Regions from separate parts of the Photobacterium sp. genome, predicted to be linked through region 2. Evidence: riboswitches for the same ligand, from Rfam matches in the RefSeq annotation. Region 2 holds a riboswitch; each other region holds the start of a gene.

Region 1 (10,407 bases), on a different contig from region 2:
AAGCATTGTGAGCAAGGAAAAGATTTTATTTATTGATCGTGACGGCACCTTAATTGTTGAGCCACCTATTGATTTTCAGGTCGATCGCTTAGACAAACTGAAACTCGTACCTTTCGTGATCCCAGCGTTGCTTCAGCTGCAGGATGCGGGCTATAAGCTGGTTATGATCACCAATCAGGACGGCCTCGGCACAGATAGCTACCCGCAGGCGGACTTCGACGCGCCGCACACCATGATGATGGAAATCTTCGAATCACAAGGAGTAAAATTCGACGATGTCCTGATTTGTCCGCACTTTGACGATGAAAACTGTACCTGCCGCAAGCCTAAACTAGGCCTTGTTAAAAGCTACCTGCAGCAGGGTCGTGTCGACTTTGCCACATCAGCCGTGATTGGCGATCGTCCAACCGATCTGCAGTTGGCTGAAAATATGGCCATTCGCGGTATCCTTTACAATCCGCAGCCCCGCGATGAAAAAAGCATGAACTGGCAACAGATCGTTAAAGATCTTACGACCACCCCAAGGATCGCCGAAGTGGTTCGCACCACCAAGGAAACCGACATCCGGGTGAAAGTGAATCTCGATGAAACCGGTGGCAACAAGATTGAAACTGGCCTGGGATTCTTTGACCACATGCTTGATCAAATCGCGACCCACGGTGGCTTCCGCATGGAACTCACCGTCAAAGGTGATTTGCACATTGACGATCACCACAGCGTTGAAGATACCGCTCTGGCCTTAGGTCAGGCGTTAAAACAAGCGCTAGGCGACAAACGGGGCATAGGCCGATTTGGATTCAGCCTGCCTATGGATGAATGTCTGGCGCAATGTGCCTTAGATCTGTCTGGCCGCCCGTACCTGAAATTTGACGCTACATTCGGTCGTGAACAAGTCGGTGATTTGTCAACAGAAATGGTACAGCACTTCTTCCGGTCACTGACCGATACTCTGGCCTGTACCCTGCACCTGTCCTCGACCGGCGATAACGACCACCACATTGTCGAGAGCCTGTTCAAAGCCTTCGGCCGCACGCTGCGCCAGGCGATTCAGGTCGAAGGTAACGAATTACCGAGCAGTAAAGGAGTGCTGTAATGGTGAGTAAAAACCAGAAGATCGTCATTATTGATACCGGCTGTGCCAACGTCTCTTCAGTACGTTTTGCTATCGAGCGCTTGGGCTACACGGTCACCGTCAGCAAAGAGCCGAGCATCGTACTGGCTGCCGACAAATTGTTTTTGCCCGGTGTTGGTACCGCCAGCGAAGCGATGAAGAACCTGCAGGAACGCGACCTGGTCGAGCTTGTTAAACAAGTCGACAAGCCTCTGCTGGGTATCTGTTTAGGCATGCAGTTACTTGGGGCATTATCGGAAGAACAGGGCCAGAGCGGTACCGATCTCGTTCCGTGCCTTGGCCTTTGCGATGCGCCAATAAAGAAAATGCAGACCGGTGACTTGCCACTGCCTCACATGGGCTGGAATACCATCACCCCCGTTGACGGTCACCCGCTGTTCAAAGATATCCCGGCGGGTAGCTACTTCTACTTTGTTCACAGCTATGCCATGCCGGTCTCTGAGGCTGCATTCGAAGAAAAGGGTTATACCATCGCCCGGTGTGAATATGGTCAGCCGTTTAGTGCCGCGATTCAGAGCGGTAACTACTATGGGGTCCAATTTCACCCTGAGCGGTCAAGCAAAGCCGGCGCTCAGCTAATTAAAAACTTTTTAGAGATGTAAGGACGACATAAAAGGACCTTATGATGATTATTCCCGCCCTCGATTTAATTAACGGTCAAGTTGTTCGTCTGTTTCAGGGAGATTACGGACAAGTTACTGAATACCAGGTAGATCCAGCTGAACAATTCAAACTTTATAACCAGGCTGGAGCCGACTGGCTGCATCTGGTTGATTTGACAGGGGCCAAAGATACCTCTGCCCGTCAGCTTGATTTGATCCGACACTTACTTGCCAGCACCCCGGCCAATATTCAAATTGGCGGTGGAGTTCGCACCGAAAAAGACGTCGCTGATTTATTGGCAGCCGGGGCACAACGTGTTGTTGTCGGCTCTACCGCGGTCAAACAGCCAGAGCTAGTTAAGGGCTGGATGGAAAAATACGGTCCGGAGCACATCGTATTAGCTCTCGACGTCAACATTGACCAAGACGGCAACCGTAAAGTGGCTATATCAGGCTGGCAAGAAGATTCCGGAGTCAGTATCGAAGCGTTGCTGGATGACTTCCTGACGGTAGGCCTGAAGCATGTACTCTGCACCGATATCTCTCGTGACGGCACACTTGCCGGCTCTAACGTCGAGCTGTATGTCGATCTTTGCGCCCGGTATCCGCAAGTCCAATTCCAGTCTTCCGGTGGTATTGGTGGCCTGAAAGATATCGAAGCCTTAAAAGGCAGTGGTGTCGCGGGTGTCATCGTTGGGCGCGCTTTGCTCGATGGTAAGTTTACCGCCGAAGATGCTTTCCAGTGCTGGAACAATTAACAAACAAGGAGTCATAGCATGCTAGCAAGAAGAATCGTTCCTTGTTTAGATGTCCGCGACGGACAGGTGGTCAAAGGGGTGCAATTTCGAAACCACGAGATCATCGGTGATATTGTACCGCTTGCCAAACGTTACGCCGAAGAAGGTGCCGATGAACTGGTTTTCTACGATATCACGGCCTCGAGTGATGGCCGCGTCGTTGATAAAAGCTGGGTCGCCCGTGTTGCTGAAGTGATTGATATACCATTTTGTGTTGCCGGCGGTATTAAATCAGCAGAAGACGCGAGCCGTATCTTGCAGTACGGAGCCGATAAAGTATCAATCAACTCCCCTGCGCTGGCAAACCCGGATTTGATCACCGAACTTGCCGATAAGTTTGGCGTGCAGTGTATTGTGGTCGGCATCGATTCCTATTTTGATGCTAAAACGGGGAAATATCAGGTCTACCAATTTACCGGTGATGAAACCCGCACCAAAGCAACCCAATGGGAAACCTGCGATTGGGTACAGGAAGTACAGAAACGTGGCGCGGGTGAAATCGTGTTAAACATGATGAATCAGGATGGCGTACGTAACGGTTACGATCTAAAGCAACTCAATATGGTACGTAAAGTCTGCCATGTTCCTTTAATTGCTTCCGGTGGTGCTGGGGAAATGGTGCACTTTGCTGAGGCCTTCAATAAGGCCAATGTTGATGGCGCATTGGCGGCTTCTGTCTTCCATAAGCAAATTATCAATATTGGCGAACTTAAGCAGTATCTAAAAGAACAGAATGTGGAGATCCGACTATGAGCCTGGTAACAGCGGTTAATTGGGAAAAAGTCGACGGCTTAGTCCCGGCGGTGATTCAGGATAACACCAGCGGCCAGGTACTGATGCTGGGTTACATGAACCAAGAAGCCTTAAATAAAACATTAGAAACCCAACAGGTAACCTTCTGGTCTCGTACCAAGAACCGCCTGTGGACTAAAGGGGAAACCTCCGGCAACGTCCTTGAGCTGAAAAGTATTAACCTGGATTGTGATCAGGACACTTTACTCGTCAAGGTAAAGCCGGTTGGACCAACCTGCCACCTGGGTACCCCAGCCTGTTTTGACAATGATACCGAGGGCAAACAAGAACAGCCGGCACTGGTGTTTCTTCATCAACTTGAACAAGTTCTGGCTAGTCGTAAAGGTGCTGATCCCGAGTCCTCTTATACTGCCAGTCTCTATGCTCGCGGCACCAAACGTATATCGCAAAAAGTGGGTGAAGAAGGCGTTGAAGTCGCGCTTGCGGCAACGTCGGGCGATAAGGCGGAGTTAGTCTGTGAATCGGCTGATCTGATTTATCACCTGCTTGTTCTGCTGCAAGATCAAGATCTGACACTGGCCGATATCACTGCCAAGCTCCAGGAGCGCCACAATAAATAAAACGGAACGATGAGGCGTTATACTCCCAGGAATAGGATGAGTTCACTAAAAATATGACCTATAAAAAAGGAAGCGCAGGCTTCCTTTTTCTTATTCACGGCGGTTCCCCGAGCCAAGACGCTTTTTAACGGCCCAATGCTTCTTTATAGTGCTTGCGACAAACGGAGAGATAACGGTCATTACCGCCAATTTCAACTTGATCACCATCAGCAATCGCCTGACCAGACTCGTCCTGACGAATCACCATATTTGCTTTACGTCCACAATGACAAATTGTCTTTAGCTCGACCAGCTTATCAGCCCAAGAAAGTAAATATCGGCTTCCTTCGAAAAGCTCACCGCGGAAATCACTACGAAGTCCGTAGCATAAAACCGGAACATGGAGTTTATCGACGACTTCCGTTAATTGATACACCTGATCTTTGGTCAGAAACTGGCACTCATCAATCAAGACACAGTCAATTTTGGATGCACGGTGAAGGGCTTGCAGTTTATCCCAGAGATCGTCTTCGGGCGTATATAGCTCCGCATCTTCCTGTAAACCGATCCGAGAGCTGACCTTGCCCTTACCAAATCGGGTATCAATCGCCGCGGTGAGGATCACCGGATGCATGCCACGTTCGCGATAATTAAAAGATGATTGTAATAACGTCGTCGATTTACCCGCATTCATTGCTGAGTAGTAGAAATACATCTGGGCCATGAGGCTCCCCAAAGACTGAAAAACTGCCGGAATGCTACAGAAATTAACCCGGAAATGAAAGAACATACCGCATGAAAAGGGCAGTATCCAGTCTCTTGTCTTTACACTCAAATTATATCAATCGGGATACAAAAAAGCCTGCGAAAACATCGCAGGCTTCGTCGCAGATTACTAATCTGTTACTGGTATTATACGTTTGCAGTGGTCGCTGTCGGACGGCGAGAGAGCCAAGATAGCATTACACAAACCACAATAAATGTGACAGTGGCTGCCATAAATGACACGGCCAGTGAACCCGTCATGCCGAGCACTAAGAAACCAATGGCTGAAACAAAGGCGACTGAAAGTGCGTAAGGTAGCTGAGTAGAGACATGATCAATATGGTGACAACGAGCACCGGTTGAAGACAGGATGGTGGTATCAGAAATTGGTGAACAGTGATCACCGAAGACCGAACCCGCCAGAACCGCACTTAACATCGGCAGTAGCAGAGCAATATCTGTCGCAGCAGATAAATCGCCGGCAATCGGTAGCATGATACCGAAAGTACCCCAAGATGTTCCTGTTGAGAACGCCATAACACCTGATAGCAAGAACAGGATAACGGGTAGCATCATTGGGTCAATATTACCTTGCACCAGCGTAGACAAATACTTTCCGGTCGCCATATCGCCGATGACGCTACCGATACTCCAGGCGAACAACAGGATCAGAATGGCACCAAACATCGACTTCGCACCAATCCACAATGTTTTGACGGTATCCGCCATCGGGATTTTCTGGCGCAGCACAGGAATAAACGCCGACACCAAACCAAATAAACCACCATAACATAGCGATTTACCCACATCGGTATTTTCAAAAGCCCCCAGAATATTAAACGCAATTCCATCTGCATCCAGAGCCTGATAACCCGTATAAATCATAAAGAAGAAAGTGGAGAGGATCAGAATTACAATCGGCATAACCAGATCAGTAACACGGCCATTCTGGCTTTCTTCGATTTCAAGCTCATCATTCAGATCTTTAGCCTGACTGTCATCATCGCCTTCATCGAACCCATAACCATGACTTGCCTGCACTTCATGCTTTTTCATAGAGCCGACATCAATTTGGAACCAAGCAACAGCGAATACCATCAGCAGAGCAAATACGGCATAAAAGTTCATTGGAGCCAGCTGCAAGAATGCACTCAATGCAGAATATTCAGTCACACCATGTGATACCAGAATGCCACCAATCACGGTAATGATATAAGCACCCCAACTTGATGCAGGCATTAATACACACATAGGTGCGGCCGTTGAATCCAGAATATAAGCCAGTTTAGCGCGTGAAACGTAAAATCGGTCAGTAACCGGACGAGAAATCGAACCTACTGCCAGACTGTTAAAATAGTCGTCAACAAAAATGAAAACACCTAAAAATGCAGCCAGTAGCTTCGCGCCACGTTTACTTTTTATTTTAGTTTGTGCCCACTCGGCAAATGCGTGTGTACCGCCCGATAAGGTCAGCAATGCAGTCATCATTCCCAATAAAACCAGGAATACCACAATACTCATGTTCCAACTATTGATGGCGCCATCTTCGATGAATACGCTTTTAACTGTTGTGAACAAGTAATCTGCGGTAGCCCCGGCAGAGAAATCGGTTAATAACAGTGCACCTAAGACAACACCAACACCTAAAGAAACCAATACTTTACGTGTAAGGACAGCTAATACCAATGCCACTAATGGTGGTAAAAGCGAAATGGAGGAATGTGAAAAATCTACAATATTCATGATCTCTACTACAACCGATCTGGTCGGAGATCTACTGCTGAACACGGGAATAACCGTGATAGATGAGTATAAGGAAAGAAGATAAACCTCTCCCGACCCCACAGTAGCGCTCCATAGTTAATGTAATTATATACTATGGCAGTGTTGCCCCTATTTGGTGACAACCCCAGCAAGAAGGTCTGATAAACCTTTCTAACTTCGGCATTGGCTCCTTTCGCAAACTATCATCGGAATCACCCTACAGTTTGCTACTCTTAGACAATGCACCTCTACCCTTAGTCAAGGAATGGTTCATTCTACGGAATGTCGACTCTTTTGCAACAACTTAAAGTGAAAGTTTTTACAGAAATAGTGAATAATATTGCCGACTTGGTGAATCTTTAATCATAACACCCTAAATTGGAATGCGATGAATATGAAATGGCGGACATTTATATATAGCGAAGAATCACTTTTTGGTTGATATTTTCAAACTAAAATGTGATTACATTTTTCCATAATTGAGAATCCATTCAACAAACAAACAATATTTAATTATTAATTAAATAAATTGTTTGGCACTGACACTATAAAAGTATTATTATTGATAAATATTGCTTTTTGACTGCTATTATTAATGCGGCAGTAAATTTAACGGGAAATAAAAAATGTCTGATGTAATGAAAGCGCTATTAAACCTTCGTAGCCTTCGCGCACTTTCTCGCGAATATACACTAGAGCAACTACAAGAAGCTCTGGAAAAACTACAAACAGTTGTCGCTGAACGTGAAGAATCTGAAGCAGAAGAGATTGCGAAAGAGAATGAGCGTAAAGAAAAACTGGATCATTACCGTGAAATGCTTCTGGCTGATGGTATCGACCCAGAAGAATTACTTTCTACTCTGGCTAAAGCACCAAAAGCTAAGCGTGCTTCACGTCCAGCAAAATATAAATTCATCGATGAAAATGGTGAAGAAAAAACGTGGACAGGCCAAGGTCGTACACCAAGTGCATTGAAGAAAGCGTTAGATGCCGGTCAATCTATTGAAGATTTCGAAATCTAATAAGCCATATACCAGTTGAATAAAAGCCCGGCTATCATGCCGGGCTTTCTATATTCAGTAAAAGTATTTTATTTATTAACAACCGACTAATGATTGCTGGCCATTCTCATATCACTGCAGACCATTCACGGAATCACCAATAACATCAATACGCATTGGTGCTGTTAATAAGAGCCATTAAAAAGCACGAAAGTAAGCCGGTAACTTTTATTATCCCTGCACGGCTGCCGCACTCACTAAAAACATAAGACATTGAAACAAAAGAAAATAACCAACAAAAAAACCATGTGAATAATAATGATAACAGGCTGGTAAACGATTAGATTCCACGAAAAAGAGCCAGATATTAATACCTGACTCTGTCTCTTTTTAGAATCAAAAAATACAAATGTTATCGAATCCGGTCAGCTAGATGACTCACCGCTAAAGCAAAATAATGCGAACGATTCCAGCTTAATAGTGTTTGATAATTATCATAAATCAGATATGCACGCCCTTGTTGATCATCAGGCTGAATAAGCCATGCGTCAATATTAACTTTAGGAAGTGCTTGCCCATTTATTTTCCTGACCCCCAGCTTTTGCCATTCCGCTAAAGGTCTTGCTTTTTCCTTTTCGACACCTTTAAATGATGTATCTATTCCCACAGGGGATTTAACCTGCCTTCCCCATATATATTCATCATTCCAGCCCGACATCTTCAGATAATTCGCCGCGGAGGCAAAAACATCCTCTTCGCTCTGCCAGATATCAATACGTCCGTCATTATTTCCATCGACAGCATAAGCAAGAAACGATGTCGGCATAAACTGGGGTTGCCCCATCGCACCAGCCCATGACCCTTTCATCTCTGTTGGCGCAATATGGCCGTCATTAAGAATGGTTAAGGCTGCTATTACCTGTTTGCGAAAAAAAGCTTCTCGACGGCCTTCATAGGCCAGGGTAGCAAGCGCTTCGATCACATTATAATTACCCATTAAGCGACCAAAGTTACTCTCAACGCCCCATAAAGCGACTATGAACCTTGGCTGAACACCATATTCACGTCCAATCCTATCCAGCGTCAGTTTATGCTCTTGGTATAGACGATTAGCCTGTTTTACTTTCCAATCAGGAACCGCTCGTGGGATATATTCATCCAGCGTCAACTTTTTCTCAGGCTGATTTTTATCAGCCTTAACGGCATGCTCTGTATATTTAATGCCTTTGAAAGCAGTATTGATTATCGATTCTGAAATTCCATGCTCACGAGCTTGTGTTTTAAGCTCAAGCACATACTCGTCAAATCCTTCGTCAGACGAAAATGCTGTCGAAGAGATCCCTAATCCTATGGCCACTAGGGCCGATATCAAACGCTTATGCATAGTTACCTTTTACGAATTGAGTTCAGCTTTTGCTGCTTTATGTTGTTCGAGTAAATTAATCACTGGTGGTGGTATCTGCAGATAATAACCTGCCGTCGCTAACGCCTCTTTAACCCTATCGGCATCTGCTAATGCTAATTTACGCCCTTCCAGCTTTATCACCATAACAAACTGTGGCTTGCCAAAAGTTGTCATCAGAGGTTCTGGCACGTCAGAAAAATCATCTTTTTTATTGATATATAAATATGTATTTTCTTTTTTGGCACTTTTATAAATTGAACACAACATCAAAATAGCCTGCTTGTTAAAGTCTTCATCTTTTCAGACACTCATTTTACTCAATCATTCCCCCAAAGTGCTAACTTTAAGGCAATGCAGATGAGACGTTTGTCTTAAATTCCAACGCCAGGGCAAGGATAGCTTGCCGATACATCCTTTGGAATATACCATGCAAGTACCTTTGTGATAACGTACCTAATTGGCTAATTTAACGTCAGTCATATAATAATCATGAGTAAATCGCCAGAATTAAAAGGGAGCACATACACGCTCTCAGCCCTGCATTTAGTTGATGGGGATATAAAGCAGGCAACTGACCACTTAAAAGAGAAAGTGAGCCAAGCAGCTAGTTTCTTCGCCTCTGCTCCGGTGGTAATCGATGTTACCCTTGCAGGAAAGCAAATTGACTTCAAACAGCTAAAAGCTGGTGTTGAAGATACAGGAATGATCCCGGTCGGTATCAGCGGCTGTAAAGATCCTTACTTACAGTCACAAGCAAAATCAGCAGGTTTTGCTATCATGAATGCTGCACGTCAGGCGCAAGCGGCAGAAAAAGCCATGGAGCCAACGAAAATCATTCGCACTCCTGTTCGTTCAGGTCAACAAATCTACGCGAAAAACTGTGATCTCGTTGTGATGAACCATGTTAGTGCTGGTGCCGAAATCATTGCTGATGGCTGTATTCATGTTTATGGCGTGTTACGGGGACGAGCTATTGCCGGTGCAAGCGGTCAGCTGCAAGCAACAATTTTCTGCCAGAACTTACAATCAGAGCTGATTTCCATCGCTGGAAACTACTGGCTCAGTGATAAAATCCAAGAAGAGTTCTGGAGCAAAGGTGTCGTTATCTCACTTGCTGAAAATAATTTAAACATAGAGCACCTTGCTTTATAACGTTTGATAAGGAATTTAATAGATGGCACGTATTATCGTTGTTACATCGGGCAAAGGTGGCGTTGGTAAGACAACATCCAGTGCGGCAATCGCATCAGGCCTTGCGCTTGCCGGGAAAAAGACCGCTGTTATCGATTTCGATATTGGTCTGCGTAACCTTGACCTCATCATGGGCTGTGAACGTCGCGTCGTATATGATTTTGTTAATGTCATTAATGGCGAAGCAAATCTTAACCAAGCGCTGATTAAAGATAAGCGCGTTGATAATCTTTTCGTGCTTCCAGCATCTCAGACCCGCGATAAAGACGCATTAAGTAAAGAAGGCGTAGCGCGCGTTCTGAAAAATCTCGATGAAATGGGCTTTGATTTTGTTATCTGCGACTCACCCGCAGGTATCGAAACTGGTGCGCTAATGGCACTGTATTTTGCTGATGAAG
Region 2 (10,407 bases):
GTCTGGCCAGGCATTAACAGTGATACCGGGTACTGTTCTTTTACTTCTGCACCCATAAAATAAAGGCGATCGTCGGTACCTGGAACATTAGAAATCAACAGATTGCTTGCTGGCGGAATAAAGCTATTGAGACCAAGCTTGCCACTGATTAATGAAACGCCATTGACTAACTGGGAGTAATTAATGTAGGCGTCAGGAGAGATATTCAACGCTTCATTTTTCAGATCGGACGTAGCCTGCTGAATAGCTTCTAAACGCTCAAGCGGTGATAAACCTGGCCGGCCAAGTTCAACATGGCCAATCGACATTTTATTGCCCTTAGCTTCTAATTCACCTTTACCACGTAAATTCATCGGCATCATAGCAACCAGGGGCTTTCTTAGCGGCAATGAGCGATCATTTAAATATTGATTCAAGGCTATATCACTGACAGTGAAAAGCACATCGTTCATCGACGCTCCAGTAATACGACTCAGCTGCTTTAATTTGGCAATCGGAAATTGCCCCAGACTTACCGCCCGGCTGCGTTTGGGACTGAGGTTAAACGGCGTTTTCGGTGCAGTAAACGGGATTTTAAGATCGCTGTCAGCCAGGTTTACCGCTTTTAAAGCCAACTTACTGCCAAGACGGAGCATCGAAGGAATAAGCGAAACCTGTTTAGAAGCCTGCTTTGCCGTCTTCATCACCATGTCGGTCAAATGCGTTTCTGCTGTTCGCTCAGAGGCTGTTTTCCGTAAATCACGTTGCCAGAGCGGTTTCGTGAAAGACTCTTCAACCGTCGTTGCACAGCTATGAGTAAATATTCTGCTGGCACGCACACCATCAACCATTGAGTGATGTACCTTCAGAACCAGTGCCACGCGGTTATTTTCAAGCCCACCAATCAGCCAGACTTCCCACAAAGGTTTATTGCGATCCAATACCTGGCTATGCAAACGGCCAACGACTTGTTGTAACTGCTGCTCAGTACCCGGTGATGGCAGCATGGTAATGCGTAAATGGTCTTCTAAATTTACAGTACGCACGGTTTTCCAGCTCGGCTTGCCGGTAAATGACCAATCCAATTTCCAGTTAAACGGGGCTGTCACATCTGTTTGTTGCAAAAAGTGCGCGTAAAGATCCTGAGCAAACGTGGCAGCTTGCTCTTTAGGCGGATCCAAAACAACCAGCCCTGTCACATGCATCGGTGTTTTCGCCGACTCAAAAATAATAAAACTTAAGTCAAGAAGAGACAAATTTGGCATAGATGTTCCTTTATCAATCCTGTATGTCTACTAATCTACCCCAAACAATAAGCACTAGATCCGCGTTGAGAAAAAGTACTTGTTCGTATCAGAGAGAATGCAATTAAGTGGAACAGTTATTTCTTTTGCATTAACTTATCGACAGCTGTAGTCAGTTCATCAACGCTGTTTTCCAATTCTAATAGCCTAGTACGATCAATCCCACTAGTACAACGGATAACCTGATTAACCTGAGTTTCGACTTTATTGAAGACGGCCGATTTCGTTGTTTCAACACGCTGCAATGTTTCAGCTTCGACGTCAGTACCCTTTTCAACAAAACCGTTAAATTGAGTGGCAAGTAAACGCTGAGTTTGTTCACTCTGCTCCTTGCCTTTGCTGTAAACGCCTAAACCAGCAAGGAAAACATTACGGACGATGCCTTCACCGAAAGCAGTCATTGGATTTACACTCTTAATTATTGTTCCAAACATCATGAATTTTCACCTTATTTATTATCTTCTTAGACTTACATAATAAAGAAGACGTCTATTACCAATCAACGAGGGTAACAATTAAAATTAGATCATTCTTTCTAATTTTAATTCTTTTAAAGCATCCAGATCACAAAAAACTGAGTTCCAGAAAGAAACAAATAAAAACATTAACTTCAATACCTTAACTGATTAATTCTTTGACTGGCATTATTTATAGACTTAACAATATAATCAGTTATTCCTATGCAACAGAGTGATATTTGTGATTGGTATCAATTAAATGAAATAAGAAGTGATTAGTTGTTAGACAACTAGAGTTATGGCTCTATTCTTAATAGTAGACAAATAATAAAAATAAAATAAAAAATAATCACAATATTTCATGGCCAATACTAATACATCACAAAAGGACTTCGCTATGTCAGTACTGGAGCTGGTTGGAACAAGTACTCAATCCCTTTCTATGCAATCCACAATTCCTACGGATGAAGCAATCGGTGACGTCAAGCCACCTGCTGAGCTACTTGCTCATCCAGACGAACTTGTAGACAGTATTATTGCACACGTGGGAAAAAACATTGTCCTCGGTCTACCGCTTGCCATTGGTAAACCGATCGCTTTTGTCAATGCACTCTACCAAAGAGCTAAATCCGATCCTTCTATTTCACTGAATATAGAAACGGGTATTTCTCTTGAAAAGCCTGTCGGAAAAAATTCACTAGAAAAGCAATTTCTGAAACCTTTTGTCGATCGTGAATTTGCTAATGTACCTGATCTTGACTACATACTTGATTTAAGAAAAGGAGCAGTACCAGACAACATAGCCATCAACGAATTTTTCTTTAAAGCAGGAAGCTTCTTAAACAGTCCTCAACAACAAAATTACACCAGTACAAACTATACTCATGCCGTTCGTGATCTGTTAGACAAAGGCGTCAATGTCGTTGCCCAGCTTGTAGCCAAGCGCACCATTAACGGCGTAACGACCTACAGCTTATGCAGTAATTCTGATCTGGCTCTCGATTTTGCACCGGTAATGGACGAACTGCAAAAAAACGGGACAAATGTGGCGATGGTCGCTGAAGTCAACTCCAATATGCCTTTCATGCAAAACCATGCCGAAGTCGCTGATAATGTCTTTGATTTGGTTTTAGACCAAAATTTACAGCAAGATCATAAAGATTACGCTTTGTTCGCCGCGCCTCACGCCAGTATTTCACCAGAAGATCATATGATAGGCTTTTATGCCAGCACACTGGTTAAAGACGGCGGCACCCTCCAAGTGGGGATTGGCTCTTTAAGCAGCGCACTGACTTACAGTACATTGCTACGCCACAAACAAAATTCACTGTATACGCAACTCATGAAAGATCTGCAGGTAGAGCAGAAGTTCCCTATCTGTAAAACTGTCGGTGACACTGGGACTTTTGTGGAAGGCTTATATGGTTGCAGCGAGTTAATGGTCGATGGTTTTATGCATTTGTATAATGCCGGGGTGTTAAAGCGTGAAGTCTTTGAAGATCTGACGATCCAGACCTTACTCAACAAAAAGAAAATTACCACTCAGGTCACTATTTCTACCCTGCTAATTTTGCAGGATCATAATGCGATCTCAACCGTATTAACTGATAACGATGTCACTTATCTAAAACGAATTGGTGTTTTCAAACCGTCTGTAGAGCTCATTGACGGCCTGCTGCACATCGGCGAACAGAGCTTTGCCGGCAACCTGAAAAATGCTGAAGCATTACAGTGGATCACTAAATATTGCTTAGGCGATGCACTGACTGGTGGTGTCGTCATGCATGGTGCATTCTTCATCGGGCCGAAAGATTTCTATGATGCCCTTAATAACATGAGTGACGCGGACCATAAGAAATTCTGCATGACCAGTGTTAACTACGTCAATGATCTTTATGATCACTTCATTGGAAACCAACAGCTCAAACAAGCTCAGCGTAAACATGCCCGTTTTATTAACTCAGCAATGATGGTCACACTGAATGGCTCTGCTATTTCAGATGCATTGGAAAACGGTCAGGTGGTGAGTGGTGTTGGCGGTCAGTACAACTTTGTCGCGCAGTCGCATCAGATGCCAGATTCACGCTCGATCATGAAACTACGTAGTTGCGCTGTACGAAACGGTAAACTGAAATCCAACATATTATTTAACTACGGCCATACGACCATTCCTCGCCAACTGCGTGACATTGTTATCACTGAATATGGTATTGCTGATCTGCGCAGCAAACCGGATCATGTCGTTTATACCGAACTGATCAAAATTTCTGATTCTCGCTTCCAGCAAGAGCTACTTAACAAAGCCAAAGCTGCAGGTAAAGTCGCGAAAAATTATGAGATCCCTGCAGAGTTCTGCAATAACACTCCGCAAGCCATTGCTAAGATCTACCAAACATATACACAAAAAGAGGTCTTCGGCCCGTTTCCCTTTGGCTGCAGCTTTACTGAACAAGAATTGAAACTGGGTAAAGCATTGAAATCACTGAAGAGTAAATCCGCCTCTCGCAAAGGGAAAATGCAATGCTTATGGCAGGTAGTTACCGCACCAAAGCCAAGTCAGACCGTTATACCTTTGCTAAAACGTATGGGGCTAGATAACCCTAAAAATCTGCAAGAACATATAACGAAACGACTACTGACTGCTGAGTTATCTAAATAATCAACCTAAGCGGTAAAACAAAAGCAATAATCCGGTCGTTATTCATCGATTTACTGAAGAGTCAATCGGTAAATATGAACTTACCAATATGAACAACTGACGTTGTGCGAGGTATATTAACAATGACAAAAAAGAACAAAGTAATGGCGCTTTGCCCCTATGCAGCAATCTGGGGCTGCCCAAAGTGTCCGGTAAAGAGAATTTGTCCGGGCAAAACTACGATTGGCGATCAGCCTTTAAAACCTAAGGCGAGAAAAACTAAATAGCACGACATTCCACATCGCGCCAAACAAAGTACCCTCCTATAAAGAAAGAAAGCAGTTGTGCTTTCTTTCTTTTCTCAATTGAGAGTAAATACAGAAATAACTTGCGCAAAATGCTATTTGCTAAATGAACATGGCCCGCATCAGCTATGACGGAAGATGAAACCATGCTGCATAAATATTCACATTGTTATTGACACATAACCACGTTGATGTTTGAATCAAGCCATCCCAGATTTTTGGGATCAGAAGAGGTGCGTTAACCAGGTAATCTGTTCGAGGTATCCAACTACCCGTGACCACAGATAAGGGGGATTAACGCCGAGATAAGTTTGCTTTTGGAGGCAAGGCTTATCGGTCGCTGGGGCTGAATCCTCAGGGCTGTCACCTATGGTGGAGAGCTTCTGGTGTTTGTGTTTTATCGCCCCCCAAGTGGCTAATTGTCACTGGCGCCTTCGCAAAACCAAGCTCTCTGAACTGATATCAAAAAGTTCGGATGAGAGATGTCTAATCAAAATTCTATTCCTGTAATCGGGAATGAACGCTTACAACACACTACACTATGGACGGCCCTCATCACCCCGTTCCACTCCGATGAATCTATTGATTATCCAACCCTGACCCAGCTTGCCAAAGAACAAGAGGCAGCCGGGAATGGGATCCTGATCCTCGGTAGTACCGGCGAAGCATTGGCAATAACACCGACTGAACAGCAGGATGTGATCCGCCATGTCTGTGCGCTGGATCTTTCCGTTCCACTCATGGTGGGTGTCGGCGGTTTTCAACTGCAGCAACAAATGCAATGGCTGGATTTTTTGCGGGATTTTTCTGTCGATGCCCTGCTGATACCCGTTCCGCTTTACGCCAAGCCCGGTGCCGCTAGCCAGTTGAAGTGGTTTAACAGTCTGCTTTATGCGAGCAACTGGCCATGCATGATCTATAACGTACCTTCACGCACCGGTGTCGCCCTTGATGAGCAAACCTTGGGTTCACTGGCAAGTCATCCCAATGCATGGGCAGTGAAAGAAGCCAGTGGCAGCGTTGAGGCTTTTACCCGCTACCGCGAGGCAGCTCCATCGCTACAATTTTACTGCGGCGATGATGGCCTGCTGGTCGATTTTGTTGCCGCCGGCGCCTGCGGCCTGGTATCGGTGGCCGCCAACGCCTGGCCTGAAGCCACTGCACACTATGTTCGCCAGAGCCTTAGCCAAACAACTCCAAGCTTCAAGACCTTATGGCAACAAGCCAGCAACAGCTTGTTCTGTGCCTCCAACCCGATCCCGGTAAAGGCACTAATGCAGCGTCAGGGCCGCCTTGATAATCCTGGACTGCGTCCCCCGCTTTACATCGAAGAGATGCCAGAGTTAACCCCTGTTTTAAATGCCGATGCGGCAATACACCAATGGATGAAAACATGTCTGAATCAGTAGTAACCCCGGACTGGAAACTTTTACTTGATCAACTTGAGCGCGGTGAAATACGCACTGCGACCCAAGATTTGAAAGGAAACTGGCACGCCGATGCTGCGGTGAAGCAGGGGATCCTAGCCGCATTCTCAGCCGGAGAACTGATCAGTTTCGGACCGGCATACCCAGGCACAATTGACAAACATAACCTGAGTCCGCGACAGTTTTCGCCGGAAGAACGGGTTCGTCTGGTTCCGGGAGGATCAGCGGTTCGCCGCGGTGCTTATGTGGCACCGGGCGTTGTGATCATGCCACCGGCCTACATTAATATCGGCGCTTATGTCGACAGCGGTACCATGGTCGACAGCCATGCCCTTGTCGGCTCGTGTGCCCAAATCGGCAAGAATGTCCACCTCTCTGCGGGGGTACAGATTGGCGGCGTGCTTGAGCCTGTCGGTCAAACTCCGGTGATCATCGAAGATGACGCATTTATCGGTGCCGGTTGTGTGATCGTTGAAGGGATTGTTGTAAAAAATGGGGCGGTACTGGCACCGGGAGTGACACTGTCTGCGGCTGTTGCCGTTTATGATCTGATTAATGAATGTCTGTTACCAAAAGGCGCGCCGATCCCAGAAGGCGCGGTTGTTGTTCCTGGCAGCCGCCCGGCCAGCAGCGAGTGGGGCAAAAAAATGGGCCTGAGCATACAGTGTCCGGTGATCATCAAATACCGCGATGACAGCAGCGATGCTTCACTGATTCTGGAAGAGGCGCTTCGTTAATGACACTGACTGAGCAGGTTCGCAAGGCGCTACAACTCGCCAGCAAGCAACAGCCACATTCTTTTTATGCCTATGATCTTGACGGACTGGATCAGCACTTGGCCGGGCTAGAAAGTGCGCCGGCCAAGTTATGGTATGCCGTTAAAGCGAATCCGTTATCGGCCATCATTCAGGCTCTTGATGCCAGAGGCTTTGGCTTTGATGTCGCGAGCCTGGGCGAATTGAAACAGGTATTGGCACAAGGCGTCGACCCGTCACGTATTTTAAATACCGGCCCGGTAAAAACACCGGAGCACCTGGCCGAGTTTATCAAGCACGGCGTACGTATTTTTGTTCTGGAAAGCCACCAGCAGGCTGATGATCTGGCCCAAATTGCCCGTGCACAACGAATCCGTATTCAGGTGCTGCTACGGGTGCAGTTGCCGTGGGCTAGAGATCCAGAAGAAAAGATGAATGTACTGGGGGGCAGCAACCCTACTCCGTTCGGGCTAACACCTGAGCAGTGGATGCCTGATACGTTCACTTTGCCAGATGAATTTGAGCTATTGGGTGTGCATTGCTTCCAATGGGGCAATATCCTTTGTGCCGATACTCTGGTGCAAACCTGGCAGGCCGCGATGCCTAGACTTACCGCCCTGCTTGATGTCTGGCAGATATCAGAACCTGTCGTCGACTTAGGCGGCGGACTGGGTATCCCTTATGCCGGACAACAGCAAGAGCTAGATTGGCAGCGGGTTTGCCAGGGGCTGGAACAGCTGAAAAGTGAGTTTCAGCTTGGCCAATGCTGGATGGAATTAGGCCGTTATGCCGTTGGCCCTTATGGTTATTACGCCAGTAAGGTTGCCGATATCAAAGATAATCAGGGTGTCCGCTTTGCCGTGATTGAAGGCGGAAGCCAGCACCTGCTGCGCCCGGCGCTTACACAGCAAGCTTTCCCGGTTGAATCTCTGCAACCTTGTGATTCTCCGCTGATGTCTTACCAGATCCATGGTGCGCTCTGCACCGGACTGGATTGCCTTGGCAGCTTACAGCTACCAGACAGCTTGCAGCGGGGCGATTGGCTGATTTTCTCTCAGGCGGGCGCTTATGGTTTTACCGAAAGTATGCCCTACTTCCTGTGCCACGCTCTTCCTGCAGAGCTAACCTTTTCGCAGTCGGGCATTAACGTTTTGCGACCGAGTGCTCCGGCCAGTCATTATTTGGCTTAAATAACGGCGGAAATACAGAATATACAGCCCGCCAAGCTACGGCGAGTTCACTTATCAAATGTCACCGGTAACCGCATACACCTCTAACAACCAGGTGCCATGCGGTTGCCAAAACAGAGAAAGGAGCCGGATAAAGCACATCCGGCAATGCTGATGATAAAAACAACCACAGTCAAAGTCGGTGAGCAGCCGACCGGCAATCCGATGGAAGTGCCGGTGATCAACATTCAAGGTCAGGGCAATGGTCCGCGCGTTTATATCCAGGCCAATATCCATGGCGCTGAGGTGCAGGGCAATGCCGTCATTTACCAGCTGCTGGAGTTTTTCCGCCAACATCCGCCACAAGGGGATGTGGTTATGGTGCCTCAGGCTAACCCTCTGGGTATTAATCAAAAAAGTGGCGAATTTACCCTTGGTCGATTCGATCCGGTTACAGGCACCAACTGGAATCGCCAGTATTATTTTGACAGCAGCCTGCTTGAGCCGTTCAGCCAGCAATATATTGATGCTGATGAAGCGGTGATCCGTGATGCGTTTCGCGACAGGCTGAGAGAGCAAATCAACCAACGCCAGAGCTCACCGTGGGGCCTGACCTGTGGCCAACATTTAGCCATGAACTTACAGAAAATGGCGATGGAAGCCGATATTGTTCTTGACCTGCATACCGGACCGATCTCTGCCCGTCACCTTTATGTCCCTGAATATGCACGCGAACGGGCCCGCTATTTTAATATCCCACTAAATATTCTTATTCCAAGCGACTTTGACGGCGCAATGGATGAAGCCTGCTTTAGCCCCTGGTGGCAGTTAAGCCAGCAATTTGCCAAACTTGGCCGCAAACTGCCGGTAATGGTGGATGCCTTCACCCTGGAATTGGGTTCACAAGAGCTGCTGGATGTAAACGCCGCCGGACGCGATGCGCTGGGGATTTGCAATTACCTGCAGCATCAGGGCATGTGGCCAGACAAATCATTTATTTGTGATCCTGTCTCCCTTTACGCCTGTTATCTCAGCGACTATAAAGCCTATCACAGTCCGGCCGGCGGTCAGGTCGAATATCAGGCTCAGCTTAATCAGCCACTTGCAGCCGGCGAGCCGCTTGCAACACTTTGGCATTTTAATACCCTCGGCAGTGACTCTTGCCTGAGCCGTAAACTGATTCTGCCCTGTGACAGCATCCCTGTCTTGCACTTTGCCTCAGCAAGCGTGCAACAAGGCACAGAGCTGTATAAGGTTCTGACCAATACATTTAGGCTTTAGAACTATCTGACTTAGTATTTCTGTATTCAAGTCTCATAACTGAATTCTGACGGTGCTATTTCAAGATTTTATGATGTATTGCATCTCAGGTACAAAATGTCTGGCCCGCCTCGTTCTCGCAATTTATCAATGCAATAACAAGGCGGGCCATCTGATTAAATCCGTTACAACCCTCTCATTTGAATGCGGCGTAAAAACTCAGTCATGACTCGATCGTAAAGCAGATCGCCTAAGAAGGCGTCTTCAACATGATGATCGATGCTTGGATTATCGTTCACTTCAATCACATAAACCTTGCCATCGATCTCTTTTAAATCGACACCGTAAATACCGGAGCCAATCAAGTTAGCCGCTTTCAGCGCGACATCCACAACGTTTTTTGGAACTTGCTTGAGATCTAAGGTTTCAAAGCCCCCCGAGGAGACTCGGCCGCTGCTGTGATGATGATAAATCTGCCAGTGACCTCGGCTCATGAGATATTTACAACCATAAATCGCCTGGCGATTCATCACCCCTATCCGCCAGTCAAAGTCAGTCGGCATATAGGCCTGGGCCAAAATCAGCGAACTTTTTTCAAATAGTGCCGAAGCCTCACGCTCTAAGCTGGCTTCGTCACTCACTTTGACCACGCCGCGAGAAAATGCACCATCAGGAATTTTGAGCACCAAAGGCAGTTCAAGATTTTCAAGCAAAGCTTGCTTCCAATTGGAATCGAAGCTACGCAAAATCACGCTCTTGGGTGCGGGTACATTGTTGCGTTGTAGCAACTCGGTCAAAAATACCTTATTGGTACACTTCATAATAGATTCCGAGTCATCCATTACCACCAGCCCAAGCTTTTCTGCTGCTTTAGCAAATCGATAGGTGAAGTTGCTGATGTTGGTCGTGGCGCGAATGAATAGACCATCAAACTCACCCAAGCGGGATAAGTCATCTTGAGTAATGGTTTGCAAATTCATACCCAATCGATTGGCCGCTCGGCGAAACAACTTCAGCGCGGCAGGATCGGATGGGGGCATTTTTTCATCCGGATCGACCAGCATCGCAATGTCGTAACGATATTTTTTCTCTGGCTTAGGCGTTCGCCAAAC
Region 3 (10,407 bases), on a different contig from region 2:
GCATGTTATGGCTGATCTTAGCCGCGGTATGGATCCAGGCGATCTTTGCCTGGTACCAGTTTTTCTGGATGGAACCCGGTAATGCCATTGGCTATGACACGGAACAAAATCGTCCCTATGGGATATTTCAACAGCCCAATGTGATGGCCAGCTTTCTGGCGACGGGTCTGGTGCTGTCAGCTTATTTGCTGGCCCGTATTCCGATGTATCGCGGTAAGTGGTCATGGCAGCAGCTTATTGTATTGCTAACCCCTGTTACTACAATCCCGATTATCGTGGTACTCAGCTCTCGTACCGGATGGCTTGGTGCCGTTGTTGGCGTAGTACTCATGTTGCCCTACTTGCGAAAGTTTGCCGCCAAAGCACAATGGCGAATGTGGCTGTTAATGGTTGCGCTCGGCTTAAGTTTTTCATGGAGTATTAATAACACCATCGGCTGGTCCCCCGCAGAAGAGCGAGTAAGCCTGGAAAGCGCACGGGCTATTCATATCCCTCAAGCTTATAAGATGTTTAGTAAAGAGCCACTGGCGGGTTACGGGTATGGTAAGTTTGAACCGGCCTATATCATCCAGACCGCAAAATGGCATCAGGCCGATCCTGAGAAGAACTACGGTATTTCAGGGCTGGATCATCCGCATAATGAACTGCTTTACTGGGCTGCTGAAGGAGGGATATTGCCGTTACTGGCCTTACTCGCCGCCGCCACCGCCGTCGCCTTCACGATCCGCAAAGCCAGAAATGGAACACAACTGGGGTTAATCGCCCTGTTTCTGCCCATTACTTTACATACTCAGTTGGAATACCCCTTTTACCATTCTCTGGTGCACTGGGTAACCTTTATCATATTGATTTACTGGGTCGATAACCTGACGGCGAAATACCATAAGTACCACGCGCGCTATGTACTGACGGTAAAATTCTGTGCCCTGCTAATGCCTGTTCTTGTCACCAGTTTTATGCTGACGACGTTATATTCTGGTTGGTTACTGACCAAATTCGAAACTACGCGGCCGGTAAATGTTGATTATCTGATACAGGTAAACAACCCATGGGCGTGGCAGAATCGTTTTGACTGGGATTTGCATCTCACTCAGTTGCAGTTAGGTGCCGCGAATCACAATGAAACCTTAATTGAAGAATATATCCACTGGGCAACTCAGAAAGCGGTCAACTGGCCACGTCCGGCGCTGTATCATAATTTGATCGCGGCGTATCAACTGCTGGACCAACAGGCGCAGGCCAGACAGATCCAGCAAGAGGCTGAATTTTTGTTCCCCGGCAATGACTTTACCCTTTCGTCAGTATTACCGGCGATACCAAATAAGCCTGTGCCACAGACCCCGTAAAGCTCGTTAATCAATCAGAACAAAAACGGCTACCAGGGTAGCCGTTTCTCTTAATACCGTATATCTCTGCGGGTATGTATTATTTCAGCGTCGTTTCCAGAGCTTTTAAGCATAGGGCTACATTCTCGTTTCTGGCCGCATACCCCATCAGGCCTATCCGCCAGGTTTTACCCGCTAACACGCCTAAACCCGCTCCGATTTCCAGGTTATAGCGTTCCAGCAAGGTCTGACGCACTAGCGCATCATCCACTCCTTCAGGAATATAGACTGCGTTAAGTTGTGGCAAACGAGAGGCTTCATCGACAACAAACTCAATCCCGAGTTTTTCTAACCCTTCACGTAATTCAAGATGCTGATCTTTATGCCGCTGCCACGCATTTTCCAGCCCTTCATTTTTCAGCAGCACCAAAGCTTCATGCAGGGCATACAAACTATTGACCGGCGCAGTATGGTGATAGCTGCGCTTCCCTTCCCCGCTCCAGTAAGCCAGCACTAAGCTTTGATCCAGAAACCAACTCTGTACGGGGGTGGTGCGGCGCTGTATTCTTTCTATGGCCCGCTGAGAAAATGTCAGTGGCGATAAGCCCGGTACACAAGACAGGCACTTCTGGCTTCCCGAGTACACCGCATCCAATTGCCATTCGTCCACCCGAAGAGGCACCCCGCCCAAGGAAGTGACCGCATCAACAATCGTCAGACAATCGTGCTGACGTGCCAGTTTCGCTAGCGTCTCAGCATCACTTAACGCACCGGTTGACGTTTCTGCATGAACAAAAGCGACAATTTTTGCGTCCGGATGTGCAACAAGTGCCTGCTCGACCAGTACCGGATCGACGGGCTCACCCCAGTTATTATCCACCAACACAGCCTGGCCACCACAGCGCTCGACATTTTCACGCATGCGATCGCCAAAAACACCGTTACGGCAAACAATGACTTTATCACCCGGCTCAACCAGATTGACGAAGCACGCTTCCATCCCGGCACTACCTGGTGCGGAAACGGCGATAGTAAAGGTGTTCTCGGTTTGAAACGCATATTGCAGCAGTTGTTTCAACTCATCCATCATGCCAATGAACAGGGGATCAAGATGACCCACTGTCGGACGGCTCAATGCTTGTAAAACTTGAGGATAAATATCTGATGGACCGGGTCCCATAAGGGTACGTTGCGGCGGATAAAAACTCCCAATTGTCATGATTGTTTCTCCTTGAGGTAAGAGGTCAGCAATTCCCTGTTTTATTATATGTTGGGGGAATAATTACGCTAATGCAGCTACAGAGTATTAAAGGAATTCGCCTAAGTCGCAAGTCTCGTTGGTCACTAATATCAATTCATTGCATTTATTTTGCATAAATAACCAGAGAAAGATTGACAACCTGACAGCAGATCCTATTCAATGAAGGACAAGTTTTGTTCGTCCTGATGGCTAGTATGCCATCAGGTAAAGACAGAAGAGGAGCGTTATCCAGGTATCTAGGCTGCGGGGCCCCACCCCAAAGCGGTTTAGAGAGGGGGAGTAACGCCGAGATATTGCTGGACAGGGGACCAGTAATATCGGCTTCGAAGGTTGAATCCTTCTGGCTGTCACCTTTTATTTTTGATCAGTAAAAGGTGGAGAGCTTCTGGTTGTAGCGCTATTCATACGTCTCGCCTGCCTGCTCTCCTGACAATTAGATATTGGGAATATTTATCCGTGTAAATTCCCTTTTCCTCATTATATTTTTATTGTTACCGGGAGACTTACCTTGAGCCATGTAAATCATAATTCAGCCACTTCACCACCGTTCACGGTGGCCAAATTCGGTGGTACCAGCGTTGCCGATTTTACCGCGATGAGCCGTAGCGCCGCGATCATCAAAACGACCCCGAAAACCCGTTTAGTATTGATCAGCGCCTGCTCTGGGGTAACCAATATCCTGGTTGAACTGGCTAACGGCGTGTCAGATCCTGAGCACCGTTTAGCCTTACTGACGCGTCTGGCTGACATTCATCAATCTGTTATCAGACAATTGCAGCAGCCAGGCCCGATTTTAGAAGCAGTCAACAACTTACTCGATCAGGTTGCCACTCTGGCGGAGCAGGCCGCACTGCACACTTCGGCACAATTAACCGATCAGTTAGTCGCGAATGGTGAACTGCTTTCCACCCACCTCTTTACCCAGATCATGATCGAGCAAGGGATCGATGCTGTTCGCTTTGATATTCGCGATGTCATGCGCACAGACAGCCATTTCGGCAGAGCGATTCCACAACCTGAGATGATCCGTCAGTTATCGCAGCAAGCGCTCAATCCACTATTTACCCATCACGTGGTCGTTTCACAAGGTTTCATTGGTTCTGATGCCGAAGGTAAAACCACCACTTTGGGTCGCGGAGGCAGCGACTACAGTGCTGCCCTGATGGCAGAGGCAATTGATGCTGCAACTCTGGAGATCTGGACTGATATCCCGGGAATGTATACCACCGATCCTCGTATTGCGCCGAAAGCAAAGCCAATCAAAGAGATCAGCTTCAGTGAAGCCTATGAGATGGCCAACTTCGGCGCAAAGATCTTGCATCCGTCGACTTTACGACCAGCGATCCGTCAACAGATCCCTGTCTTTGTCGGCTCATCCAAAGCACCTGAACAAGGCGGCACCTGGATTCGGGAAAGTGTCAGCGACGCTCCTCTGTTTCGCGCCTTAGCATTGCGCTGTAATCAGACCATGGTGACCCTGACCAGCCTCAATATGTTCCACGCTTATGGCTTTCTGGCTGAAGTGTTCAGGATTCTGGCTGAGCATAAAGTCTCTGTTGATTTGATCACCACTTCCGAGGTCAGCGTCTCCTTAACCCTGGATCAAACAGATACTGGCGGCGGCACTCCACAACTTCCTCCGGAAGCACTGGAAGAACTCACCAAGTTATGCCGGGTGGAGGTCGAGCAGGATCTTTGCTTAGTCGCCTTGATTGGCAATCAGATGAGCAATACGAAAGGTTCCGTCTCCAAGGTTTTCGATACGCTGGAAGACTTTAATCTGAGAATGATTTGCTACGGTGCCAGCCCTCACAACCTGTGCTTCTTAGTTAAAGAGCACGATGCTAAACCGGTAGTCAAAGAGCTGCATCGCGAGATTTTTGAATAATAATCAAAAAAAAGGCGCTCACCAGAGCGCCTTTAGCTTCTATCATCATCGTATTTAGAGGTTAGGACCTAGCCACTTCTCGGCTTCAATTAAATCCCATCCTTTACGCTCAGCATAACTATCACGCTGATCTTCCTGGATCTGCGCAACCGCAAAATAACGGGAATCAGGGTGCGAGAAATACCAGCCAGAAACCGCAGCGCCCGGCCACATGGCATAACTTTCCGTTAAGACCATTCCAGTCGTCGCTTCTGGATCCAGCAATTTCCAGATCTCACCTTTTTCAGTATGCTCCGGGCAGGCCGGATACCCAGGAGCCGGCCGGATTCCCTGATATTTTTCCCGGATCAAATCGTCATTGGCCAACGCTTCATCTGGCGCATAGCCCCAAATTTCTTTCCTGACCTTCTCATGCAAGCACTCTGCAAATGCCTCTGCCAGGCGATCAGCCAAAGCTTGAATCATAATGGCGTGGTAATCATCACCTTTCGCTTTAAACTGCGCTGCAAGCTCGTGTTCGCCTATTCCCCCGGTTACTGCAAAGGTACCGATCCAGTCAGGCTTCCCGCTTTCTTTTGGCGCAATATAATCAGACAAACAATAATTTGGCCCTTTCGGCTTTTTCGTTTGCTGGCGTAAACCATGAAGTACCGTCAACACTTCAGTGCGACTTTCATCAGTATAGACCTCGATATCATCACCAATCGCATTCGCAGGAAACAGACCGCACACTCCGTTTGCTGTCATCATGCCATTACGTTCAATCTCATCAAGCAGCCGGTTAGCATCGTCAAACAAACGCCGGGCCTCTTCCCCGACCACTTCATGTTTAAGAATGGTCGGGTACTTGCCACTTAGTGACCAGGTCATAAAAAATGGCGTCCAGTCGATATATTTGCGCAAGGTAGAGACAGGAAAATCCGTAAAGACATGCACACCCGGTTTAACCGGCACTGGCGGGGTATAGCGGTCCCAATCAATCACCACCTTATTCGCCCGGGCTTCTTCTAGGGTCACTGGTGCTGTACGTGGTTTCTTGCGAGCATACTGCTCTCGCACTATTTCATATTCTTTATTTAAACTCTCAACAAATGCCGGCCGGCGCTCATCAGACAGTAACGTCGAACTCACCCCTACCGCCCGGGATGCATTGGAAACATACACAACAGGTCCGTGGTAGTTCTGCTCAATTTTTACGGCGGTATGCGCCTTTGAGGTGGTTGCTCCGCCAATCATAAGAGGCAGATCAAAGCCCTGACGCTCCATTTCTTTGGCTACATGCACCATCTCATCCAGTGATGGCGTGATCAGTCCGCTCAAGCCGATAATATCGACATTTTTTTCTTTGGCGACTTTCAGTATTTTGTCACAAGAGACCATCACACCAAGGTCGATGATCTCGTAGTTATTGCACTGTAAAACGACACCAACAATGTTCTTACCGATGTCATGTACATCACCTTTGACGGTGGCCAGCAGGATCTTACCGTTTGTTTGCCCGACTTGCTTTTCGGCATCAATATATGGCTCCAGATAAGCGACCGCCTGTTTCATTACCCGGGCTGATTTCACCACCTGTGGCAAGAACATCTTTCCTTCACCAAACAGGTCGCCCACCACATTCATACCGGCCATGAGAGGACCTTCGATCACTTCCAGTGGCTTCGATGCATTAGCACGGGCCTCTTCGGTATCTTCGACAATAAATTCTGTAATGCCCTTAACCAGCGCATGCGCCAAACGTTTGTCAACGGGCCAGCCACGCCACTCTTGGGCACTACGATCTTCCTCTACTGCACCGCTATCGCGGTACTTGCCTGCAATATCAAGCAACCGCTCGGTACCGTCATCACGACGGTTAAGCACCACATCTTCTACCGCATTACGCAGTTCATCAGGCAGATCGTCATAAATCGCCAGCTGGCCGGCATTGACGATCCCCATATCCATACCGCTCTTAAAGCAGTGGTAGAGAAATACGGCATGGATCGCTTCCCTTACCGGGTTATTGCCGCGGAACGAGAAGGAAACGTTCGAGACACCACCGGAAACCATCGCATATGGCAGCGTTCGTTTAATATCCCCGACAGCCTCAATAAAATCGACAGCGTAATTGTTATGTTCTTCAATACCGGTCGCTATGGCAAAAATATTCGGGTCAAAGATAATGTCTTCCGGCGGAAAACCGACTTCATTAACCAAAATATGGTAGGCATTGGTACAAATTTCGATTTTACGTTCTCGGGTATCCGCCTGTCCCTCCTCATCAAACGCCATCACGATCACTGCCGCACCATATCGCCGGATCAGTTTAGCTTGCGCGACAAATTTCTCTTTCCCTTCTTTCATAGAGATTGAGTTGACGACCGATTTACCCTGAACACATTTCAGACCCGCCTCCAACACTTCCCATTTAGAGGAATCGACCATAATCGGGACTTTAGAGATCTCAGGCTCAGTCGCACACAGATTAAGGAAACGTACCATTGCCGCTTCCGCATCCAACATGCCTTCATCCATATTGATATCAATGATCTGAGCACCGACTTCCACTTGCTGGCGGGCAACTTCTAGCGCTTCGTCATATAATTCTTCTTTGATAAGACGCTTAAACCGAGCCGAACCGGTTACATTGGTACGTTCACCCACGTTGATAAAGAGCGTTTCAGCCGAAATAGTCAAAGGTTCTAACCCTGATAAGCGACAGGAAACGGGGATATCCGGTAGCTGGCGAGGTTTTACCTGACGGGTCACCTCAGCCATCTTGCGAATATGTTCGGGGGTTGTGCCACAACACCCCCCGACTAAATTAAGGAAGCCACTCTGCGCCCATTCAGCAATATGCTCAGCCATGTCGTCAGGGCTAAGATCATACTCACCAAAGGCATTGGGTAATCCCGCATTCGGGTGAGCCGAAACAGCACACTCTGAAATACGAGAAAGCTCTTCAACATACTGACGCAGTTCATCAGGCCCCAACGCACAGTTCAGGCCAAAAGCGATAGGCTTTACATGACGCATCGAGTTATAGAATGCTTCGGTCGTCTGACCAGAAAGAGTCCGGCCAGAAGCATCAGTGATCGTCCCTGAGATCATGACAGGTAAAACAATACCATCTTCTTCAAATACGGTTTCAACTGCAAAAGAACAGGCTTTGGCATTTAAGGTATCAAAGATTGTTTCAATCAGAATTAAATCGGCCCCGCCTTTAATCAAGGCGCGAGTAGATTCAGAATAGGCTTCAACTAATTGATCAAAAGTAACATTACGAAAACCGGGATCGTTCACATCTGGTGAGATTGAGCAAGTCCGGTTAGTTGGACCAAGCACGCCTGCGACAAAACGAGGCTTCTCAGGCGTTTTTGCTGACCATTCATCGGCGGCGTGACGCGCCAGTCTCGCGGCCTCAAAGTTAATTTCAGCACTCAGGCTTTCCATGTCATAGTCGGCCATCGCGATAGTCGTGGCATTAAAGGTGTTCGTTTCGAGAATATCTGCGCCGGCTTCCAAATAGGCACTATGAATATCTTTGATCAGTTGGGGCTGTGTCAGCACCAACAGATCATTGTTCCCTTTCAGGTCACTATGCCAATCAGCAAAGCGTGTACCTCGATAGTCTTCTTCTTCCAGCTTATAGCCCTGGATCATGGTGCCCATGCCACCATCAATGATCAGGATCTGCTGTTTTAATCGACTCTGTAATAATTCTTTTCCCTTCAACACCACACTACTTCCTTTTTCCAATTTTACAGCTGAATAACATCCTACCACAGCCTTGATGGAAATCTAGACGTCTAAAGTTGTTTTCAGTGACAAAACAAAATCTGAATTCAGGAAAGTTTTCGGTAGCTATCACTGCGTGATGGATTTATATTTCGTAACAATTTCAGCCATTATTTTTTATCAATCAGAGGTTGACGCATGTCGGTCTACAGTACCTTATGCTTTCTTGCAGCTGCTGCAATGATCATTGCTTTTATAAACAGTAAGATCGGTAAAATGCAAACAACAATCGCTATCACAGCAGGTGCGTTGATACTATCGCTGGGCATCATCATTGCTGGTCAAAATGGCTGGTTCCACTTAGAAGACATTGCCGCCGAGCAATTAGCGCATATTAATTTTGAGAGCTTTCTGCTTAAAGGAATTTTAGGTTTTTTACTCTTTGCCGGCGGTCTCGGTATCAAACTTCCTCACATGGAAGATCAAAAATGGGAAATTACAGTCTTAGCTCTGGGAGCAACCCTCTTTTCCACCTTTTTTATCGGTATCAGCTTATGGGGAATTTGCCAGCTCGCTGGTATTCAATTTGACTTAATCTACTGCCTGATCTTTGGCTCATTGATCTCTCCAACCGATCCCATCGCCGTCTTGGCTATTGTCAAAAAACTGGATGCCCCGCGGCGTATTTCAACTCAGATTGAGGGCGAATCATTATTTAATGACGGTTTTGGTCTGGTCATCTTCGTTACCCTCTTCACGATTGCTTTTGGTAACGAAACACCGACCGTCTTAGGTGTCGGTCAGCTATTCCTGCAAGAAGCCATCGGTGGCGTTGCATACGGATTTGCACTTGGCCTTCTGTTCCATTACCTAATAAGCTCAACCAATGATCACTCGATGGAGTTACTGCTTACTCTAGGTATTCCAACCGCAGGTTATGTCTTTGCCGATATTATCCATGTCTCCGGACCACTTGCCATGGTGGTATCGGGCATCATGATCGGCAACTGGACACGCTATATTGGCTTTTCGAAAGAGAGTGAAGACCATCTTGATCATTTCTGGGAATTAGTTGATGAATTCCTCAATGGTGTGTTGTTCCTGCTGATTGGCATGGCGATGCTACAATTCAGCTTCCACCAGGAAGATTGGCTGATGATGGCGATTGCAGTTCCTTTGGTGTTACTCAGTCGTTTTCTGAGTATTAGACTGTCTTATTTCGGCTTCGAGCGTTACCGTGACTACAATCCACTCTCAGTAAAAATCCTAACTTGGGGCGGTTTACGCGGTGGTCTTGCATTAGCCATGGCAATGGCAATTCCGGCTGGCATTCTCGTTATTCCAGAAAAAAACATCGATGTGCGTGAAATCATGCTTGTGATGACTTATGCCGTTGTTGTTTTTTCCATTTTGATACAAGGGTCTACAATTACGCCGCTAATCCATAAAGCGAGAGCGTGGGAAGCACAGAATAAATAACAAAACAGCGATATAAAGAAGACTGGCCCAGCCGGTCTTCTTTATATCTAATAGTACCGATCAGCCACTAGTCATCTTTAGTAAAATTATCTTCAGAGAAATGTTCCAGATCATAGGGGGTTTGCTGATAAACACAGTAATTTAACCAATTCAGAAACAGTAAATGACCGTGGCTACGCCAGCTTGCCACAGGGGGATTATCCGGATTGTCATCAGGATAATAATTCACCGGAATATTAGGTTCCATTCCTTGAGCAAGATCTCGAATATACTCACCATGAAGTGTCGCAACATCGTACTCAGGATGGCCGGTGACAAAAACATTCCGTTTGTCTTTGGTTGCCGCCAAATATACGCCAGCCTCTTTTGAGGTTGCCAATATATCTAAATCTGTATGCTCAGCTAAGTAGTTCGGAGAAAAATCAGCATAGCGAGAATGTGGAGCTTTAAAGGTCTCATCAAAACCGCGTAAAATAGGATGATGACAGTCATGGATGAAATGCTGATATATGCCTGATAACTTTTCCTTCCTGGTCCGCTTAGGCAAATCATAAAGCAGTTTTAATCCGGCTTGAGCAGCCCAACAGACAAACATTGTTGAGGTTACGTGATCTTTGGCCCAGTTCATAATGAGCCGGATCTCTTCCCAGTACAGCACATCTTCAAACTGCACTAATCCCAGAGGTGCCCCAGTCACGATTAATCCATCAAAATTACGATCTTTCACCATT

The links. A riboswitch is a leader RNA that binds a small molecule or an ion and turns the genes downstream of it on or off. The one in region 2 is predicted to bind lysine.
Region 1: another riboswitch for lysine. It lies ahead of AC2204_RS12580 (Na+/H+ antiporter NhaC family protein); the one in region 2 lies ahead of dapA (4-hydroxy-tetrahydrodipicolinate synthase).
Region 3: another riboswitch for lysine. It lies ahead of lysC (lysine-sensitive aspartokinase 3); the one in region 2 lies ahead of dapA (4-hydroxy-tetrahydrodipicolinate synthase).

The regions. Positions count from the first base shown of each region.
Region 1 is NZ_JBVCPH010000010.1:12,983-23,389, forward strand. Features, by position in the region: gene hisB (bifunctional histidinol-phosphatase/imidazoleglycerol-phosphate dehydratase HisB) at 8-1,093, shown strand; gene hisH (imidazole glycerol phosphate synthase subunit HisH) at 1,093-1,734, shown strand; gene hisA (1-(5-phosphoribosyl)-5-[(5-phosphoribosylamino)methylideneamino]imidazole-4-carboxamide isomerase) at 1,758-2,492, shown strand; gene hisF (imidazole glycerol phosphate synthase subunit HisF) at 2,511-3,284, shown strand; gene hisIE (bifunctional phosphoribosyl-AMP cyclohydrolase/phosphoribosyl-ATP diphosphatase HisIE) at 3,281-3,904, shown strand; gene AC2204_RS12575 (thymidine kinase) at 4,029-4,607, opposite strand; gene AC2204_RS12580 (Na+/H+ antiporter NhaC family protein) at 4,796-6,391, opposite strand; lysine riboswitch at 6,488-6,671, opposite strand; gene AC2204_RS12585 (H-NS family histone-like protein) at 7,039-7,434, shown strand; gene AC2204_RS12590 (lytic murein transglycosylase) at 7,826-8,797, opposite strand; gene AC2204_RS12595 (YcgL domain-containing protein) at 8,807-9,085, opposite strand; gene minC (septum site-determining protein MinC) at 9,308-9,970, shown strand; gene minD (septum site-determining protein MinD) at 9,993-10,407, shown strand, end outside.
Region 2 is NZ_JBVCPH010000003.1:23,875-34,281, reverse strand. Features, by position in the region: gene AC2204_RS04635 (wax ester/triacylglycerol synthase family O-acyltransferase) at 1-1,244, opposite strand, end outside; gene AC2204_RS04630 (phasin-related domain-containing protein) at 1,361-1,720, opposite strand; gene AC2204_RS04625 (acetyl-CoA hydrolase/transferase C-terminal domain-containing protein) at 2,139-4,400, shown strand; lysine riboswitch at 4,905-5,075, shown strand; gene dapA (4-hydroxy-tetrahydrodipicolinate synthase) at 5,167-6,093, shown strand; gene AC2204_RS04615 (2,3,4,5-tetrahydropyridine-2,6-dicarboxylate N-succinyltransferase) at 6,078-6,848, shown strand; gene AC2204_RS04610 (PLP-dependent decarboxylase) at 6,848-8,056, shown strand; gene AC2204_RS04605 (succinylglutamate desuccinylase/aspartoacylase family protein) at 8,162-9,316, shown strand; gene AC2204_RS04600 (RimK family protein) at 9,481-10,407, opposite strand, start outside.
Region 3 is NZ_JBVCPH010000015.1:837-11,243, reverse strand. Features, by position in the region: gene AC2204_RS15850 (PglL family O-oligosaccharyltransferase) at 1-1,346, shown strand, start outside; gene AC2204_RS15845 (pyridoxal-phosphate-dependent aminotransferase family protein) at 1,426-2,544, opposite strand; lysine riboswitch at 2,793-2,979, shown strand; gene lysC (lysine-sensitive aspartokinase 3) at 3,095-4,474, shown strand; gene metH (methionine synthase) at 4,529-8,200, opposite strand; gene AC2204_RS15830 (cation:proton antiporter) at 8,396-9,676, shown strand; gene metA (homoserine O-acetyltransferase MetA) at 9,744-10,407, opposite strand, start outside.